DNA from 3 places in the Lentzea sp. NPDC102401 genome. Region 2 is predicted to be linked to each of the others. Evidence: riboswitches for the same ligand, from Rfam matches in the RefSeq annotation. Region 2 holds a riboswitch; each other region holds the start of a gene.

Region 1 (6,263 bases), on a different contig from region 2:
TACTTGTTGGTGAGGACGGAGCCCTGGGCCTGCAGCACCGAGACGGGCGTGAAGTTCTCCGAGGCGATCATCTCGAGAGTGCCCTGCTGGCGCGCCAACTCGGCCGCAACGGCTTCGGCGACCTCGGGGTCGTACTCCGCGAGGGAAGCGTTGAACTGGTCGGACATCTGGAGAATCTCCCTACTTGGCGCGCTTGTAGAACGGAAGTGCGACGACCTCGACCGGCTGCTTCTTGCCGCGGACGTCGACCAGCAACTGGGTGCCCGGCTCGGCACTGGCCTTGGTCACGTAGGCCATGGCGACGGAGTAGCCGAGGGTCGGGGACAGCGCGCCCGACGTCACCTCGCCCACGACCTCGTCACCGTTGAGCACCGCGTAACCGTGGCGCGGGGCACGGCGCTCGGGGGTCTTCAGTCCGACCAGGACCGAGTCCACCCCGGACTCGGCGACCTTGGCCAGCGCGTCGCGGCCCACGAAGTCGCCGGGCTTGTCGAGCTTCACGACCCGGCCCAGGTTCGCGTTGTACGGCGTCAGCGACGTCGTGAGCTCGTTGCCGTACAAGGGCATTCCGGCTTCGAGACGCAACGTGTCGCGGCAACCGAGACCGCACGGCTTGAGCTCGTGCGCCTCGCCGGCGGACAGCAGCGCGGCCCAGACGGCCGGCGCGTCGGCGGGCGCGACGAAGAGCTCGAAGCCCTCCTCACCCGTGTAGCCCGTGCGCGCGAGCAACGCGTCGACACCGGCCACGGTGGAAGGGTACGAGGCGTAGTACTTGACTGACGCCAGATCCGTCTCGGTCAGGCCGGACAGGATCTCGACCGACTTCGGGCCCTGGATCGCGATCAACGCGTAGTCGGTCGACCTGTCCGTGACGACGGTGTCGAAACCGGCGGCGCGCTCGACGAGGGCCTCGGCGACGACCAGAGCGTTGGAAGCGTTCGCGACGACCATGAACTCCTGGTCGCCCAGGCGGTACGCGATCAGGTCGTCCAGCACGCCGCCGTCGGCCTGGGTGATCATCGTGTAGCGGGCCTTGCCGACGGCCAGCGCGGAGATGTGGCCGACCAGCGCGTGGTCGAGGGCCTCGCCCGCCTGCGGTCCGGTCAGGACGATCTCACCCATGTGCGTGAGGTCGAACAGGCCCGCGGTGGTGCGCACCGCGTGGTGCTCGGCGAGCTCGGACGAGTAGCGCAGCGGCATCCGCCAGCCCGCGAAGTCGGTGAACATCGCGCCGAGCTGCTCGTGCTCGGCGTTCAGAGGCGTGAGGCGGGACATCAGAACGCTCCTCCAGGGTGCGCCGAAGAGCCGGACGCGGCCGGCTGAGGCATCAGAAGAATGACACGGTCCATCGGAGACTCCTCACTAGAGCGAGCCTCCCCCTCTGTCATGAGCCTGAGAGCTTCACCACCGAGGTGGCTTGCACCGTGGGCGAGGCTGCCGAGCAGCCTGCTTTCCAGAGTTGCCTTCGTCGCGCGGTACCTGTGCCTGAGAGATTCCGGGGAGGGATTGCTCCTTCGGCGCCCCTGCTGGAGGGGTCTCTTCCGCGCGACATCGACGGCCGTGTTCAGTTGGTAGCCCCAGACGCTAGCAGGCCAAACGTCACAGCGGCACGCCCTGCGCCGTCTTCTCGACCACCTTGCGCTCCGCCCAGAACGACAGGAACGGGACCGTGCCGGCGAGCAGCACCAGCAGGGTGCCCTTGATCGACCAGCGGAGCTTGAGCGCCAGGTCGACGGAAATCACCAGGTAGATGGCGTAGAGGAAGCCGTGGATCGGGCCGACGACCTTCATCGCGCCGCCCATGTCCGCGGCGTACTTGAGCACCATGGCCACGACCAGGAGCAGCAGGAAGACTCCGACCACGTAAGCCATGACCCTGAACCGGGTCAACGCACCCTTCATCTGCCCGCCTTCGCTCAACGACCGTCCCGCGCGTTGAGGTTCGCGAGCATGCGGTTGTAGGCCGCGAGCTCCGCGTCTTCTTCGTCGTCGAAGTGCTCGACAGGCGCGGGTTTGACGGCGTCAACGGTAGCCATCGGCTTCGGGGCGGCCGCAACCGGCTCGGGTGCGAGATCCGCCTCACGGTTCTGGCGCGCCAAACGACGGAACCGCCACACCATGAAGAGGGGGAAGAGGCCGAAGAGCGGCCACTGGAGCACGTATCCGAGATTCTGGAACGTGCCGCTGGCGGACTCGAAGCGCTGCCACTGCCACCACGCGAGTCCGCAACAGGCGACCAACGCCGCCAGACAGGCGAACGCGATCAGCACTCGTTGGGGGGTAAGGAGGCCGCGCACGACCTCCACACTACTGGGGAGTTGTCCCGGGAGTCCGGGAGCCCTTGCGGGGGCCCCGGGGACTTGGGGAGCCCTTCCGGGGGTCTGGGGGCCGCCCCCGGCGAAAAACACTCCGAAGTCAGCTTTGGCGAGCGCGCTCCGCGAGCGCGCCGCACCGCTGACGTAGGGCTGCCGCCTCCGGCAGCCCGTTCCTACTTACGCCACGCCGTCCCGGCGCTGCCTCTGCAGACGAGCAACGCACCAGGCTGCGGCAGAACCGCGGCGAAGGTGCTGGAGAACCGTCATCGGTCCCAGGCGCCTCCCGAGATCGGCAGGAGACAGGCCGGCCGCGCGGTAGTCGAGCGCGCGCTGGTCCAACGGGCTGATGCCCGCGTCCCACCACTGCTCGGCTTCGGCGACGTCGCCCACCAGCTGCCAGTAGCTCGCCGCGGCGGCGAGCAGTGCCTCGGGTGCCTCCGGCGCCCGCTTGCGCATCGCGGCCACGTAGGCCGGATCCGCCGAGTCGACCTTGACCAAGCCACGCGACCCGCTCCTGCCTCCCCGCTGCACGGGGATGCCTGGCGCCGAGGGGGGAGCCTCCGCGAGCCACGCGTTCTTGATCCGGTTCACCTCCTGCATCTCTGCGTCGTCAGACCGTTCAGCCGCCCACTGCTGCAACAGCTCGTGGACCCCGGAGTCCTCGACCATATGTGCCTCCTCGTCGGTCGGGGATCGGCCATTGCAGCGGAAGGTATTCGGTAGGTCTGACAATCGCCAGACCCTGAATCCCCAGAACACCCGTTACCAGTGCGTGATTGGCCTCATTCCACCCATCCGGCTCAACGCAGACGGCCGAGGATCACCGAACGTCACTAGTTGAGAGGGGTGGCCGTGCCGAAGAGGCTCCTGACGAAGGTGATGATCGACTCCGCGCCGTCCCGCAGCCAGCCGAGAGCCGTCTGGACCGCCGAAGCGGACTCTTCTGGCCGGGTGATCAGGAGGAACAGCACCAGCGCGACGCCCGCCAGCACTAGCACCTTCTTGAGGTTCACAGGTACCTCTCCGTCCGTGTGGTTCACCGGTCAGGCGGCGGACCGCCCGTGTCACCCGTCATGGTCCCTCATTCACCCTTGCGATGAACAACGACCACGCCCAACTCGTCCCAGGATCCACCAGGGACGCACGCCTGCAGGGCGGCCAACGTCACCCGAATGGCGGCTAAAGACAGGCCTCAACAGCGCCGATGTCCTGGGCACGAGGTGAACACGGACTCCCTCGCATCCCACAGCTTGGAAGAGAGACTGTTGCACCGGGGCTCACCCGGATGCCGAACTCACCCCATCACGCACCGTCACGCCTTCGTGGCGCTATTAATGCGCACCCGAGCATTCATCCAATTACTCCAGACCGCCGCAGTTCCATAATTCGGCCGTCCGCCACACCCATGTCGGCAAGCACTTCCCCGGTGTTCACCCCGACGGGAACCGGGGCCGTCGGAACCGCCGCGGGAGTCCGGTCGAACCGAGGTGCCGGCGCCGGGTGCGGAGCACCGGACACGTCCACGAACGCGGCACGCGCCTCGTTGTACGGATGCCGCGCCGCTTCGGCGGGGGTCAGCACCGGAGCCAGGCAGGCATCCGTGTCCCGCGCGAGGTCCGCCCACTCGTCCCGCGGCCGGGTCTTCACCGCCGCCGCGATGCGCTCCCGCAGCTCAGGCCAGTTCGCCGGATCGTTGCGCGAGGGCGCGTCCTCCAGGCCGAGCACGCGCACCAGGTCGGCGTAGAACCGCTCCTCCAGCGCGCCCACCGCCACGTACTGCCCGTCGGCGGCCTCGTAGACGTCGTAGAACGGCACTCCACCGTCGAGCATGTTCTCGCCGCGCCCGCCCGACCACATGCCCGCGGACCGCATCCCGTGCAGGAACGTCGTCAGCAACGCCGCCCCGTCGACCATCGCGGCGTCCACGACCTGGCCGCGTCCGGAGCGCTCCCGTTCGTACAGCGCGGCGAGCACGCCCAGCGCCAGCAGCAGCCCTCCCCCGCCGAAGTCGCCCAGGAGGTTGATGGGGAACGACGGCGGCCCCCCGGCACGTCCCAGCGGCTCCAGCGCGCCCGCGACGGCGATGTAGTTGATGTCGTGGCCGGCGCGGTCGGCGAGCGGCCCGTCCTGGCCCCACCCGGTCATGCGTCCATATACAAGGCGCGGGTTGCGGGCGAGGCACTGCGCGGGCCCGATGCCCAGCCGTTCGGTCACCCCCGGCCGGAAGCCCTCGATCAGCACGTCCGAGCGTTCGACCAGGCCGAGAACCAGCTCAGCGCCCTCTGGCGTGCGGGTGTCGATCGCGACCGAGCGCCGGTTGCGGCCGAGGAAGTCGCCGGGGATCGTCTGCACGCTCCCCGGCTTGTGCACCTGGATCACGTCGGCGCCGAGGTCGGCCAGCACCATGGCACCGAACGGCGCGGGCGCGAGACCCGCGAGCTCGACGACCTTCAGACCTGCGAGGGGCCCGGTCACAGGGACCTCGCGATGATTTCCTTCATGATCTCGTTCGTCCCGCCGTAGATCCGCTGGACGCGGGCGTCGGACCAGGCACGCGCGATCGGGTACTCGTTCATGTAGCCGTAGCCGCCGAAGAGCTGCACGCACTCGTCGACGACCTTGCCCAACCGGTCGCTGGCCCACCACTTCGCCATCGCGGCCGTGGGGATGTCGAGTTCGCCCTTGAGGTGCTTCTCGACGCACTCGTCGATGAACGCCCTGGTGACAGCGGCTTCAGTGGCGCACTCGGCGAGCTTGAAGCGGGTGTTCTGGAACTTCATCAGCTCCTTGCCGAACGCCGTGCGCTCCTTCACGTACTTGAGCGTCACGTCGACGGCCGCCTCGATGCCCGCGATGCAGCAGACGCCGATGATCAGCCGTTCCTGCGGGAGCTGCTGCATGAGCTGGACGAACCCGAGCCCCTCGGCGTCCCCCAGGAGGTTGGAGGCGGGCACGCGGACGTCGTCGAAGAACAGCTCGGCGGTGTCCTGGCCCTTCATGCCGACCTTGTCGAGCACGCGGCCGCGCCGGATGTCGTTCTCCACGACGAGCAGCGAGATGCCCTGCGCGCCCTGGGCCGGGTCGGTCTTGGCCACGACGATCACCAGATCGGCGTGCACGCCGTTCGTGATGAACGTCTTCGAGCCGTTGATGACGTACTCGTCGCCGTCCCTGACCGCCTTCGTCCGGATGCCCTGCAGGTCGGAGCCCGCGCCGGGTTCGGTCATCGCGATCGCGCCGACGTACTCGCCGGACGCGAGCTTGGGCAGCCAGCGCTGCTTCTGCTCCTCGGAACCGTAGGAGTTGAGGTAGTGCGCCACGATGCCGCTGTGGACGCTGTTGCCCCACGAGCTGTCGCCGGCCCGTGCCTGCTCTTCCAGCAACACGGCCTCGTGGGCGAACGTGCCGCCACCGCCCCCGTACTCCTCGGGGATGCTGATGCACAGCAGCCCGAGCTCACCGGCCTTGCGCCACAGGTCGCGGTCGACCTGCTTCTGCTCGGCGAAGCGTTCCTGGTGCGGCGCGACCTCCTTCTCCATGAACGTGCGGGCGAGCTGGCGCAACTGGTCCAGGTCGCTGTCCATCCACCGCGATCGACGCTCTGCCATGCGGTCCACGTAACCACCGGGCGGTGATCCACGCCATGACCGCCGCGCCTGCACGGGCCCGAAAAACTGAGCGAAATTCCCACCCCGGTCGTCCAGACTGCTTCACATGCAGATCCACCAGGTCATGCCGGACGAGTGGGAGCTCTGGCGTGACGTCCGCCTGGACGCGCTGGCCAGCGACCCCGAGGAGTTCGGCTCCACCCTGGCGCGCGAGCGGACGTACACCGAGAACGAGTGGCGTGACCGCGCGGCGGAGGGCCTGAAGCTCGTGGCGCTCGACGCCCGTCCCGTCGCCCTGGTCGCCGCCACCGCGCAGCCAGAGGGCCTCTACCTCTACTCG
Region 2 (6,263 bases):
CGTGCACGTTCATCTGCGCAAGCCCGAGCGCGTGGCGGACTGGCTGCGGGAGGCGGGATTCTCCGTGGAGGCGCAGTGGCTGCTGGGCACCGATGGCGCGGTCCTGTTCGCACGGCGCGGGTGAGACCATTTGCGCGTGTCAGAAGAACAGACGTGTCAGCGGTGTGGTGAGACGGTCGAGCTGGAACGGGAAGACTTCGAGTTGTTCGAGCGGATGCATCCCGACTGCTTCCACTTCGCGTTCGAGCACGACCTGAACAAGCCGGGCCTGAGCGTCGACGAGAACTGCGGCGACGACGCCTGCCCCGTCGGAGCATGAGAAAACGGGCGCATCCCCGAGTGCGCCCGTTTTCTCACTGACTCGGATCAGCTGCTGTACGCCTCGAGCGGCGGGCAGGAGCAGACCAGGTTGCGGTCGCCCTTCGCTCCGTCGATGCGGCGGACGGGCGGCCAGATCTTCGGAGCACCGGTACCGGCCGGGTACACGGCCTCCTCGCGGGTGTACGGGTGGTTCCACTCGCCGACGGTCACGCAGGCCGCGGTGTGCGGGGCGTTGCGCAGCGGGTTGTCCTCGACGGGCCAGTCGCCGGCGCCGACGCGGTCGATCTCGTGCTTGATGGCGATCATGGCGTCGATGAACCTGTCGATCTCGGCCAGGTCCTCGGACTCGGTCGGCTCGACCATCAGCGTGCCGGCGACCGGGAACGACATCGTCGGGGCGTGCAGGCCGTAGTCGGCGAGGCGCTTCGCGACGTCGTCCACCGTCACGCCGGTGGCCTTGGTGATCGGGCGCAGGTCGAGGATGCACTCGTGGGCCACGAAGCCGCCCTCGCCGGTGTAGAGGACCGGGTAGTGCTCGTCGAGGCGGCGGGCCACGTAGTTCGCGGCGGCCACGGCGGTCAGGGTCGCGCGGCGCAGGCCGTCGCCGCCCATCATGCGCACGTACGCCCACGAGATCGGCAGGATCGACGCGGAACCCCACGGGGCGCCCGAGATCGGGCCGACGCCCGTGGCGGGGCCCGCGGCCGGCTGCAGCGGGTGGTTCGGCAGGAACGGCGCGAGGTGGGACTTCACGCCGATCGGGCCGACGCCGGGGCCGCCGCCGCCGTGCGGGATGCAGAACGTCTTGTGCAGGTTCAGGTGCGAGACGTCCGAGCCGAACTTGCCGTAGCGGGCCAGGCCGATCAACGCGTTGAGGTTCGCGCCGTCGACGTACACCTGGCCGCCCGCGTCGTGGACCAGGCCGCAGACCTCGCGGACGGTGTCCTCGTACACGCCGTGGGTCGACGGGTAGGTGATCATGATCGCGGCGAGGTCGTCGGCGTGCTCGGCGACCGTGGTGCGCAGGTGGCCCATGTCGATGTTGCCCTTGTCGTCGCACTTCACGACGACGACGCGCATGCCGGCCATGACGGCGGACGCGGCGTTGGTGCCGTGCGCGGACGACGGGATCAGGCAGACGTCGCGGTCGGCGTTGCCGTTCGCGCGGTGGTAGGCGCGGATCGCCAGCAGTCCGGCGAACTCACCCTGCGAACCGGCGTTGGGCTGCAACGACACCGCGTCGTAGCCGGTGACCTCGGCGAGCCACTCCTCCAGGTCGGAGACGATCTTCAGCAGACCCCTGGCGTCCTCGGCGGGCGCGAACGGGTGCAGCGTCGAGAACTCCGGCCACGTGATGGACTCCATCTCCGCGGTGGCGTTCAGCTTCATCGTGCAGGAACCGAGCGGGATCATGCTGCGGTCCAGCGCGACGTCCTTGTCGGACAACGCGCGCAGGTAGCGCAGCAGCGCGGTTTCGGAGCGGTGCGCGTGGAAGACCGGGTGCGTCAGGTAGTCCGAGGTGCGGCGCAGGTCGCCCGGGATGCCGTCGGCGGTGTCGGCGTCGATCGCGTCCACATCGGACCCGGTGACACCGAAGGCCTCCCACACGGCGACGATGTGCGCGCGCGTGGTCTTCTCGTCGCAAGCGATTGCCACGACGTCGTCGTCGACCTTGCGCAGGTTGATGCCGGCCTCGCGCGCCTTCTCGACGACGGCGGCGGCCTCACCGGGAACGCGGACCTGGACGGTGTCGAAGAACTCGCCGTGCACGACGTCGAGACCGGCCTCGCACAGGCCCGTGGCGAGCACGGTGGCCAGGCGGTGCACGCGGGTCGCGATCGACCGCAGGCCCTCGGGACCGTGGTAGACGGCGTACATGGACGCGATCACGGCCAGCAGCACCTGCGCGGTGCAGATGTTCGACGTGGCCTTCTCGCGGCGGATGTGCTGCTCACGCGTCTGCAGCGCGAGGCGGTAGGCCAGCGAGCCGTCGGAGTCGACGGAGACACCGACGAGACGGCCGGGCAGCTGACGCTCCAGACCGGACCGGACGGCCATGTACCCGGCGTGCGGGCCGCCGAAGCCGATCGGCACGCCGAAGCGCTGCGTGGTGCCGACGACGACGTCCGCGCCGATCTCGCCCGGCGCGCGCAGCAGCGTCAGCGCCAGCAGGTCGGCGACGACGACGGCCTGCGCGCCGGCGGCGTGGATCTCCTCGATCAACGCGGCCTGGTCGCGCACGACGCCGGAAGCACCGGGGTAGGACAGCAGCACGCCGTAGAAGTCGCCGCCCAGGCCGAGGCCCTCGATGCCCTGCGACAGGTCGGCGACGACGATCTCGATGCCCAGCGGCTCGGCGCGCGTCTCGATGACGGCCAGCGTCTGCGGCAGCGTGTCGGCGTCGATGACGAACTTGTTCGACTTGGAGCGACCGGCGCGACGCACCAGCGTCATCGCCTCGGCGGCGGCGGTCGACTCGTCCAGCATGGACGCGTTCGCGACCGGCAGGCCGGTCAGGTCGCCGACCATGGTCTGGAAGTTCAGCAGCGCCTCGAGACGGCCCTGCGAGATCTCCGGCTGGTACGGCGTGTACGCGGTGTACCAGGCAGGCGACTCGAGAACGTTGCGCAGGATCACGCCCGGCGTCACGGTGTCGTAGTAGCCGAGGCCGATCATCTGCGTCATCGGGCGGTTCTGCGACGCGAGCTCACGCAGTTCCGCGAGCGCCTCGGTCTCGGTGGCCGGGGCGGGCAGGTCCAGCACGAGGTCGCGCTCGTGGATGGACGAAGGCACCGCGTGCTGCGCGAGCTCCTCGAGCGATCCGACGCCGATGACGTCGAGGATGCGCGCGAGTTCGGCGGGGCGCGGACCGACGTGGCGGTCGGCGAACGGGGTGCCGTGCTCGAGAGCTGCGAGCGGAATGCGGTCCTGCGTCATCAAACGCCTCCGGGGGGCTGCGGGCACACGTGTCCTGGTGCCCTCCCCGCTCTGTCCGTACCCCGAAGGGCGCCTGAGAGGTTCACCCACCTGTCAGGATGGGCTTTCACCGTCGGCGGGATCCCCAGAAAAACCTGGTGATCCACTTTCCAGAGGCGTCTCGCTCGGCGGTCCTGGATGCCTGAGAGGTTCCCGGGGAGGGACTTGCTCCTTCGGCGCCGGGCTCGAAACCCGGTCTCTCCCGCCTGAGTTCAGCGACTACCCGAGAAGAATACCCGCAGGCAGCCCCACCAGTCCCCAGGGACGCGACCTACATCTCAGTGCCAAGACCGGACAACGCCCCGGACAGCGGGTCAGAAGGGTCGTCGCGCAGCGCCACGAGCAGGTGCGTGGTGCCCACGACGTCGTCTCCGCGCCGGGCCGCGACGAGCTTCGCGCGTTCCATCGCACGCTCCACCTTGCCACCGCTGACGGGCAACGCGGCCAGGTCGATCCCCGCCTCGCGCAACGCCGCCGCCCCGCCCGACTCGAACTCCGGCTTCAGCCTCCTGCCCGCCACCTTCAACTGGCGGTCGACCGTCACCACCGCCTCCACCAGATCGCGAGACGACACTTCTCGCCTCGCGGCCACGGCCAGCCGTCCGGCCTCGTTGCGCACGACGGTCAGCACCGGCCCGCCAAGTCCCTGGCCGCGCGCGATCCAGCGCATCAGCCAGCGCACGTACCCGCCGCCGGACTCCCCTTCCAGTGCGCCCGCCTTGCGCAGCAACCGCACGGCGGGCGCTTCCTCGATCTCCGCGTAGGGCCGCGCCGCATCCGCTCGCACCGCGGCGGCCGTCGCCTCGACGTCCACTCCGCGCAGCACGAACAGGTCGGCGGCACGTCCGGACCCCTGCTCCAGCAACGCGAGGGAGAGGTGGGTCGTGGTCAGCACGCCGTCGCCGGCCTGGGCGACCGCCGCGAGCAGACACTCCTCCAGCGCACGGCTGACGGGCGGGACGGTCTCGACGACAAGGCGGTCGCAGGCGACGTTCACCAACGCCGTGACGTCCGGATGAGCCTCGGGAACGACGCCACCGTCCTCGTCGGCCCAGTGCTCCGGCCCCCGCGCCATCGCCTGGGCCCGCAGCGACTTCACGCCGAGCTTGCGGCCGGGTCCGATGGTGTCGATCAGCGAGATCAGCAGGTTCTCGGTGCCGAGGAAGCCGAACTCCAGCCGGAGCGCGCGCTGCGCCGCCGCTTCCAGCACCTTCACGACCTGATAGGAGGGGGTGATCGTCATGCCTGAAACGCTAGAGATCGGCGGAGTCTGATCGCTGCCGCCGACCGGCCATCCCACGGCGCCAGTCGGCCACGTTCGCAGTGCCGTTCAGCTGGGCCGGTCAGCCGGTGGCGCGCTCGCGACGCCGGCGGGTCAGCTCGTCCTCGGTCATCGGGGCGATCTCGACGCCGTCCGCACGTTCGGCCGGGAACTCGTGGATCGTGCCGGAGATCTCGCGCATCGCACCGCTGACCGCGATGCCGAACACGCCCTGACCACCCTGCAGCAGATCGACGACCTCTTCGGGCGAGGTGCACTCGTAGACGGTGGTGCCGTCGGAGAACAGCGTGATGCGCGCCAGGTCCTGCACGCCGCGGCGCCGTAGGTGGTCGACCGCGACCCTGATGTTCTGCAAGGAGACACCGGTGTCCAGCAGCCGCTTCACGACCTTGAGCACCAGGATGTCCTTGAAGGAGTACAGCCTCTGGCTCCCGGAGCCGTGCGCCATCCTTATCGTCGGCGCGACCAGCCCGGTCCTTGCCCAGTAGTCGAGCTGCCGGTACGTGATCCCCGCGATCTGACATGCCGCGGGTCCTCGGTAACCGACGAGCTCGTCCGGCAGCGAGGAGTCCGGGAACAGTTCACCCTGCAGCCCGGATTCGGCCCGCAAGGGCGCTTCCTCGACCACGCCTGCCTCCCCTCGGAACGGCCACGAAACTCATGACCGTCAAGCCGCTACGTCAGCTCACGCGAACCAGCGACATCCACTCGAGTTCGACGGTAAGACCGGTCCGAGGGCTGGTCAACGCGACGCGCGGGGAGTTGCGACCCTCAACCTCAAGTGGAGAGTCATACCGTCACCCGAACTGGGACGTTCAGGTGACGTTTAGTGATCGTTTAGCGAATAAAACGACCGTAAGTAGTCCGATTGAGGGACATCCAAACGAACTGACTCACGGCCCATACGAGACGGAGTGCGACACCCGCAAAACTCAGGTGTCCGCGCCTCTGAAGTCTTCTGGAGAGACGGAGTCGAGGAACTCGCGGAACTTCTCCACCTCGTCCTCCTGCTCGTCCGGGATGATGAGGCCCGCCTCGGCCAGCACGGACTCCTCGGCGTGGATCGGCACGCCGACCCGCAACGCCAGCGCCACCGAGTCGGACGGCCGCGCGGACACCCGCACGTCGCCGTCGAACACGAGCTCGGCGAAGAAGGTGCCCTCCTGCAGGTCGGTGATCCGGACCTGTTCGAGGTTGCGCCCCAGTGCCCCGATGACGTCCTTGAGGAGGTCGTGGGTGAGCGGACGGGCAGGACGAACGCCCTGCTGCTCCAACGCGATCGCCGTGGCCTCGACGGAGCCGATCCAGATCGGCAGGTACCGCTCGCCCTCGGTTTCACGCAGAAGAAGGATCGGCTGGTTCTGGGGCAGCTCCACCCGCACGCCGACGACACGCATTTCGCTCATCGGGCCTCGCCTCCCTCTGTTCGTTCGAGGACGACCCGGTTCACACCCGAGCATCCCCCGGCGTACATGTCCGACGCTACCCGCCAAGCGGGCCGTGTGCTCAATCGTTGCGGGCCGATAGTGATCAACACTGCACCCCTGTCCGGTAGATCAGGACTGCCGCAGGCCCGCTCTCACCAACAACGTGTGCAACGAGGTGAACAGGTCAGCCAATTCCCGAACCGTCTCGGGATCTGAGAAAGACTTCAGCACGACCACCTCGTGGTCCGCTGCCGCGC
Region 3 (6,263 bases), on a different contig from region 2:
CGTGGTTGTATGAGTGTGCGCCCGGTGCGCAGCGGAGGGTTACTTCCGGTGATTACTCAGGTTCGACTCCTGAGGCCGGTTTCGGCCGGTCTCGCTCACCTCGGTGGGCACGTCACCCTCCGCGATTTGATCTCGGGCGTCCAACAACTCCACATCTGCCGGAATTAAATCGCTGGCGCGATGTGGTTGCATATAAATCGCACCCGGTGCGAAGTCCACGGTTACTTCACTCGACATGAAACCCGACCGTGGGCGCGTTTGATCTCGGGAGCACACAACTTCACACGTGTCCGGTGCGAAGCAGAGGGTTACTTCCACTGTTAATGGGCGGGTTGCGGGTTCGAGTCCCGCCAGACGGGAAACCGGCTGTAGCTCAACTGGCAGAGCAGCTACGTACCTTCCGCGACTTTGATCTCGGACACGTGTTGGGTTTGTGGGCTCCCTTTGTTTTTCCGAGGGGGAAAGAGCCGATGGCGAAGTTCAACATCTTCCGCGCACGTCCGGCGGGCACCAGCCCGGTCGCCACGGCGCCGGAACCGACCCGCCGCACCTACGAGGGTGGCGACGGCTACGCCCGTGACGCGAAGTCCGAGCTGTTCCTGCTCGCCGTGTCGAACATGGGCGGCGGCGAGGACACCTTCTACGAGTCCGGCGGTCAGCGCGACAACCGCTTCGCCCAGCTCGTCCACGAGACCGCTCTGGCGGATCCCGAGTGGACCGCGCGCCTGCTCGCGTGGCTGCGCGGCGAGGCGAACATGCGCACGGCGTCGCTCGTCGGCGCGGCCGAGTTCGTGCTCGCACGGCTCGTGGCCGAGTCCGACGTCGGCGTGACCAACCGCGCCGTCGTGGACTCCGTGCTGCAGCGCGCCGACGAGCCGGGCGAACTCCTGGCCTACTGGACCGGCACGAACGGCCGGCGCGTGCCGAAGCCGATCAAGCGCGGCATCGCCGACGCCGTCGGGCGCCTGTACAACGAGCGCGCGGTCCTCAAGTGGGACAGCGACGCCCGTGGCTTCCGGATGGCCGACGTGCTGAACCTCGCCCACCCCTCGCCCGCCGCTCCGTGGCAGGGCGCGCTCTTCCAGTACGTGCTGGACCGCCGCCGTTCCGCGGAGGCGGACGTTCCCGCCGAGCTGCGCGTGATCGCGGCACGGCGTGAGCTGATGGCGTGGCCGGTCGAGCAGCGCCGTTCGCTGTTCTCCCGTCCCGACGCGGTCGACGTGCTGCGTCAGGCGGGGATGACGTGGGAGTCCGTGGCCGGATGGCTGCAGGGACCGCTGACCCGTGAGGTGTGGGAGGCACTGGCGCCGTCGATGGGTTACATGGCTCTTTTGCGCAACCTCAGGAACTTCGACGAGGCCGGCATGTCCGACGAGGCAGCGGCGGCTGTCGCGGCACGTCTGGCCGACCCGGGCCAGGTCGCGCGTTCACGGCAGTTCCCGTTCCGCTTCCTGTCCGCGTACGAGGCGGCTCCGAGCCTGCGCTGGGGCCACGCCCTGGACCGGGCGCTGCAGGCGTCGCTGGAGAACCTGCCTGCCCTGCCGGGCCGGTCGCTGATCCTCGTCGACACCTCGGCGTCGATGACCGGCGGCACGATTTCGGCTCGTTCGAAGGTCACCCCGGCCAAGGCCGCGGCGGTGTTCGGCGTCGCACTGGGCGCGAAGGGCGAGCAGGTCGACGTCGTCGGGTTCGCCGACGGCACGTTCCGGCACGACATCGCGCGGGGCGCTTCGGTGATCCGCGAGGTCGACCGGTTCCTCAAGCGGATCGGCGAGGTCGGGCACGGCACGGACATCGTCGGGTCGTTGAAGCGCACCTACAAGGGGCACGACCGCGTGTTCATCATCTCGGACATGCAGACGATGTCCGGGTACTACGGGCAGGGCGTCTCGGACGTCGTGCCGCGGCACGTGCCGATCTACGGCTTCAACCTCGGTGGCTACCGGAACGCCGCGTACGCCACCGGCACGGCTCATCGCCACGAGTTCGGCGGCCTGACGGACGCGACTTTCCGCATGGTCCCCTTGTTCGAAGCAGGTCAGAACGCCACCTGGCCGTTCTGAGGCGTGAGAGCTCTCCTGACGCGGAGAGTTCTCACACTTACTTTCAGTTAGCGTTTTGACCAGGTATGATGCCGCTATGGACTACAACGTGTTCGCGAAAGCGTGCCCGTCGCGTCCCACGCTGGAGCACATCACCGGCAGGTGGGGCAGCCTGACGCTGACCGCGCTCGCCGACGGGCAACTGCGCTTCAACGAGCTGCGCCGCCGCGTCGACGGGGTCAGCGAGAAGATGCTGTCCCAGACGTTGCAGGCGCTGGAGCGCGACGGTCTCGTGCACCGGGAAGCCCAGAACACGAACCCGCCGCGCGTCGACTACAGCCTCACGCCGCTGGGCCGCGACACGGCCGAGCGGTTGCTGTCGTTGATCCAGTTGCTGGAGGGCCGCATGCCAGAGGTGCTCGAGGCGCAGAAGGCGTACGACGCCAGGTAATCCGCTTGTCCCGGCTGCTTAATCTGACTGCATGAACGGCTGTTGCGCTGCTGGAACCAAGCCGAGCTGGATCAGCTCGACGGGGATCCGGCGCTGGTTCCTGACGACCTCCTGCGGAAGTTCGCGAGGGAGGTCTTCGACCACTTCGACGAGGACGAGTACGAACTCGCCTGGCGCCGGTTCGCGCCCAGGATCGTCGGCATGCTGGACCACACCCCCGAGAGCTGGCTCACCCAAGGCCTGACGTGGGCAGGGCTGTCCCGCTGGCCGGAGAACGAGCAGATCGCGCTGCGATCGCTGCTCACCGAGACCGTCGTCCGCGCCGCCGGCGACGAGGAGCGCTGGCCGGAGGTCGCCGAGCTGATCTGGGCCGCGGCCCAGATGGATCAGGACGTGACCCCGTGGCTGCGCGTCATCGACGACCTTCCCCCGGTGGTCGTCGCGGAGCTCGCCCGGGAGTGGTCCTACGACTTCCTGTCCGGCAGCGGGCGGTCCGCCTCCAGCTGGGATCTCTGGCCAGAGCCCGGCGGCCCGATCCGGGAGTGGCTGCTCACCGCCGCACTGCGCGCCCGTCTGTCCGAAATGGACGGCGAGAGCGCGCAGTGGGCGGTGTACCAGATCGACATGCTGGCGGAGGTCAGCACTCGATGACGTTCACGGCGAGTCCGCCGCGAGCTGTCTCCTTGTACTTCACCGACATGTCCTTGCCCGTGTCCCGCATGGTCTTGATGACCTTGTCGAGCGACACGAAGTGCGAGCCGTCGCCGCGCAAAGCCATGCGCACGGCCGTGATGGCCTTGATGGACGCGACGGCGTTGCGTTCGATGCACGGGATCTGCACCAGGCCGCCGATCGGGTCGCACGTCAGGCCGAGGTTGTGCTCCATGGCGATCTCGGCGGCGTTCTCGACCTGTTCGGGGGTGCCGCCGAGCACCTCGGCGAGACCGCCCGCGGCCATCGAGCAGGCCGAGCCGACCTCGCCCTGGCAGCCGACCTCGGCGCCGGAGATGGACGCGTTCTCCTTGAACAGCACGCCGATCGCGCCTGCCGTCAGCAGGAAGCGGACCACGCCGTCGTCGGAGGCTCCCGGCACGAACTTCGTGTAGTAGTGCAGGACCGCCGGGACGATGCCGGCCGCGCCGTTGGTCGGTGCGGTGACGACACGGCCGCCCGCCGCGTTCTCCTCGTTGACCGCCAGCGCGAAGAGCGTCACCCAGTCCATGACCCGCAACGGGTCGGTGACGAAGTGCTCCTTCTCCAGCGTCCTGCGCATCTCGGCGGCGCGGCGGCGGACCTTCAAACCGCCGGGCAGGACGCCGTGCTCGTTGCAGCCGCGTTCGACGCACTCCTGCATCACGTGCCAGATGCGCAGAAGTCCTTGGCGCACCTCGGCTTCGGTGCGCCACGACAGCTCGTTGGCCATCATGATCTCGCTGATCGACAGGCCGGTCTCGCGGCAGCGCGCGAGCAGTTGGTCGCCGGTCAGGAACGGGTGAGCCAACGGCGTCGAGTCGAGCTTGATCCGGTCGGTGCCCGACGCGTTCTCGTCGACGACGAAACCGCCGCCGATCGAGTAGTAGACGGCGTGCTCGACCGACTTGCCGCCCGCGAACGCCTCGAAGCTCATCCCGTTGGGGTGCAACGGGAGTGACTTGCGGCGGTGCATGACGAGGTCGCGGTCGTGCACGAAGTCGATCTCGTGCGCGCCGCCGAGCCTGAGCCGTTTGGCGGAGACGATCTCCTCGACGCGGGCGGCCGCGACGGTGGGATCGACTTCTTCGGGATGGTTGCCTTCGAGGCCCAGGAACACGGCCTTGGGGCTGCCGTGGCCGTGGCCGGTCGCACCGAGCGAGCCGAACAGCTCGACGTGCACGCGGTCCACTTCGGACACACGTGCGCCGAGCTTCTCGACGAACATCGCGGCCGCGCGCATCGGACCGACCGTGTGTGAACTGGACGGTCCGATGCCGACGGAGAACAGGTCGAAAACGCTGATCGCCACTGATCAGTCCCTCGTGGTGGTGGAGCGGTCAGTCAGACTTGGTGAGCTCGGCGTACTTCGCCGAGGTGAGGAGGTTCTCGGCCGACTCGACGCGGACCTTGAACAGCCAGCCGGCGCCGTACGGGTCGTTGTTCACGATCGCCGGGTCGTCCACGACGGCGCTGTTGACCTCGATCACCTCACCGGTGACGGGCGAGAACAGGTCGCTGACGGACTTGGTGGACTCCAGCTCGCCGCAGACCGCGTTGGTGACGACCTTGGCACCGACCTCTGGCAGCTGGACGAAGACGATGTCGCCGAGCGCATCAGCGGCGTACTCGGTGATTCCGCAGGTCAGCGGGTCCTGGGTGCCCGGCGTCCAGTCGACCCACTCGTGCTCGGCGGTGTAGAGCAGGTTCTCGGGGAACTCCACGGCGCGACTCCTCTGGCTGTGACGGGTCAGGAAACTTGCGCCCCCTCCGCCGTGCAGAGTTGCCTACCCCGAGCGGTCTTGCTGCCTGAGAGTGTGCGGGAGCTTGCCCCTTCGGCGCCCCGACCGGTTCGTCGAGGTCTCTCCCACTCGGGTTCTGACGCTTGCGCGCCGCGGCCGGTGTTCAGTTCTCGGCGCGAACGCTATGTGCGGCCCCCGCCGAGTGTCAACGCAGGACGGTCGAGCGGAACGCGAACGAGGCTCAGGTCGCTCTGTCCTAGATGAACAACCAGGGGGGTACCGGATAGTGCGATCCGCACAGTGACATGACCTTCCGACTGGCCCACATTATGAGATGTCGGCCCACCGAACGGAGGAGTCATCGTGCGGATCGCAGTTCCTCGCGAGATCAAGAACCACGAGTACCGCGTCGCTCTCACGCCTGCCGGTGCGCACGAACTGACCAGCCGCGGCCACGACGTGTACGTCGAGCAGGGCGCCGGTCTCGGTTCCGCGATCACCGACGAGGAGTACCTCGCCGCGGGCGCCAAGATCCTCCCGACCGCCGACGACGTGTGGGCGGAAGGTGACCTGGTTCTCAAGGTCAAGGAGCCGATCGCCGAGGAGTACCCCCGTCTCCGCGCCGGTCAGACCCTCTTCACGTACCTGCACCTCGCCGCCGACCGGCCGCTGACCGAGGCGCTGCTGGCGTCCGGCACCACGGCCATCGCCTACGAGACCGTGCAACTGCCGAACCGCTCGCTGCCGCTGCTCGCCCCGATGTCCGAGGTCGCGGGCAGGCTGGCCCCGCAGGTCGGCGCGTTCAGCCTGATGAAGCCCTCCGGTGGCCGCGGCGTGCTGCCCGGCGGCGTCCCCGGTGTCGCCCCGGCCCGCGTGGTCGTGATCGGCGGCGGCGTGGCCGGCGTCAACGCCGCCACCATCGCCGTCGGCATGGGCGCGGACGTGCAGATCCTCGACACCAACGTCGACCGCCTGCGTCAGATCGACGCCCAGTTCCAGGGCCGGCTGCGCACGCTCGCCTCGAACTCGTTCGCCATCGAGCAGGCCGTCCGCGAGGCCGACCTGGTCATCGGCGCCGTGCTCGTCCCCGGTGCCGCCGCCCCGAAGCTCGTCTCGAACGCGCTGGTCGCGGACATGAAGCCGGGCTCGGTGCTCGTCGACATCGCCATCGACCAGGGCGGTTGCTTCGAGGACTCCCGCGCCACCACGCACGCCGAGCCGACCTACGAGGTCCACAACTCGGTGTTCTACTGCGTGGCGAACATGCCGGGTGCCGTCCCGCGCACGTCGACCTACGCGCTGACGAACGTGACGCTGCCGTACGCGGTCGCGCTGGCC

The links. Region 2 has a riboswitch for glycine ahead of gcvP (aminomethyl-transferring glycine dehydrogenase). Riboswitches for the same ligand answer to the same signal wherever they lie in the genome.
Region 1: linked by a shared signal. The riboswitch ahead of gcvT (glycine cleavage system aminomethyltransferase GcvT) and the one ahead of gcvP (aminomethyl-transferring glycine dehydrogenase) in region 2 are both predicted to bind glycine.
Region 3: linked by a shared signal. The riboswitch ahead of gcvH (glycine cleavage system protein GcvH) and the one ahead of gcvP (aminomethyl-transferring glycine dehydrogenase) in region 2 are both predicted to bind glycine.

Annotation. Positions count from the first base shown of each region.
Region 1 is NZ_JBIWKS010000004.1:236,285-242,547, forward strand. Features, by position in the region: gene glyA (serine hydroxymethyltransferase) at 1-167, opposite strand, end outside; gene gcvT (glycine cleavage system aminomethyltransferase GcvT) at 181-1,275, opposite strand; glycine riboswitch at 1,372-1,463, opposite strand; glycine riboswitch at 1,464-1,554, opposite strand; gene ACIRG5_RS16185 (DUF3817 domain-containing protein) at 1,600-1,902, opposite strand; gene ACIRG5_RS16190 (hypothetical protein) at 1,917-2,270, opposite strand; gene ACIRG5_RS16195 (transcriptional regulator) at 2,493-2,984, opposite strand; gene ACIRG5_RS16200 (hypothetical protein) at 3,149-3,328, opposite strand; gene ACIRG5_RS16205 (CaiB/BaiF CoA transferase family protein) at 3,666-4,790, opposite strand; gene ACIRG5_RS16210 (acyl-CoA dehydrogenase family protein) at 4,787-5,923, opposite strand; gene ACIRG5_RS16215 (GNAT family N-acetyltransferase) at 6,030-6,263, shown strand, end outside.
Region 2 is NZ_JBIWKS010000015.1:123,539-129,801, reverse strand. Features, by position in the region: gene ACIRG5_RS39560 (class I SAM-dependent methyltransferase) at 1-124, shown strand, start outside; gene ACIRG5_RS39555 (hypothetical protein) at 137-319, shown strand; gene gcvP (aminomethyl-transferring glycine dehydrogenase) at 367-3,258, opposite strand; glycine riboswitch at 3,308-3,413, opposite strand; glycine riboswitch at 3,417-3,512, opposite strand; gene ACIRG5_RS39545 (Clp protease N-terminal domain-containing protein) at 3,569-4,540, opposite strand; gene ACIRG5_RS39540 (MerR family transcriptional regulator) at 4,641-5,207, opposite strand; gene ACIRG5_RS39535 (bifunctional nuclease family protein) at 5,512-5,985, opposite strand; gene ACIRG5_RS39530 (MerR family transcriptional regulator) at 6,136-6,263, opposite strand, start outside.
Region 3 is NZ_JBIWKS010000010.1:326,705-332,967, forward strand. Features, by position in the region: gene ACIRG5_RS31975 (TROVE domain-containing protein) at 471-2,063, shown strand; gene ACIRG5_RS31980 (winged helix-turn-helix transcriptional regulator) at 2,140-2,493, shown strand; gene ACIRG5_RS31985 (hypothetical protein) at 2,536-3,144, shown strand; gene ACIRG5_RS31990 (L-serine ammonia-lyase) at 3,131-4,495, opposite strand; gene gcvH (glycine cleavage system protein GcvH) at 4,524-4,907, opposite strand; glycine riboswitch at 4,971-5,063, opposite strand; gene ald (alanine dehydrogenase) at 5,289-6,263, shown strand, end outside.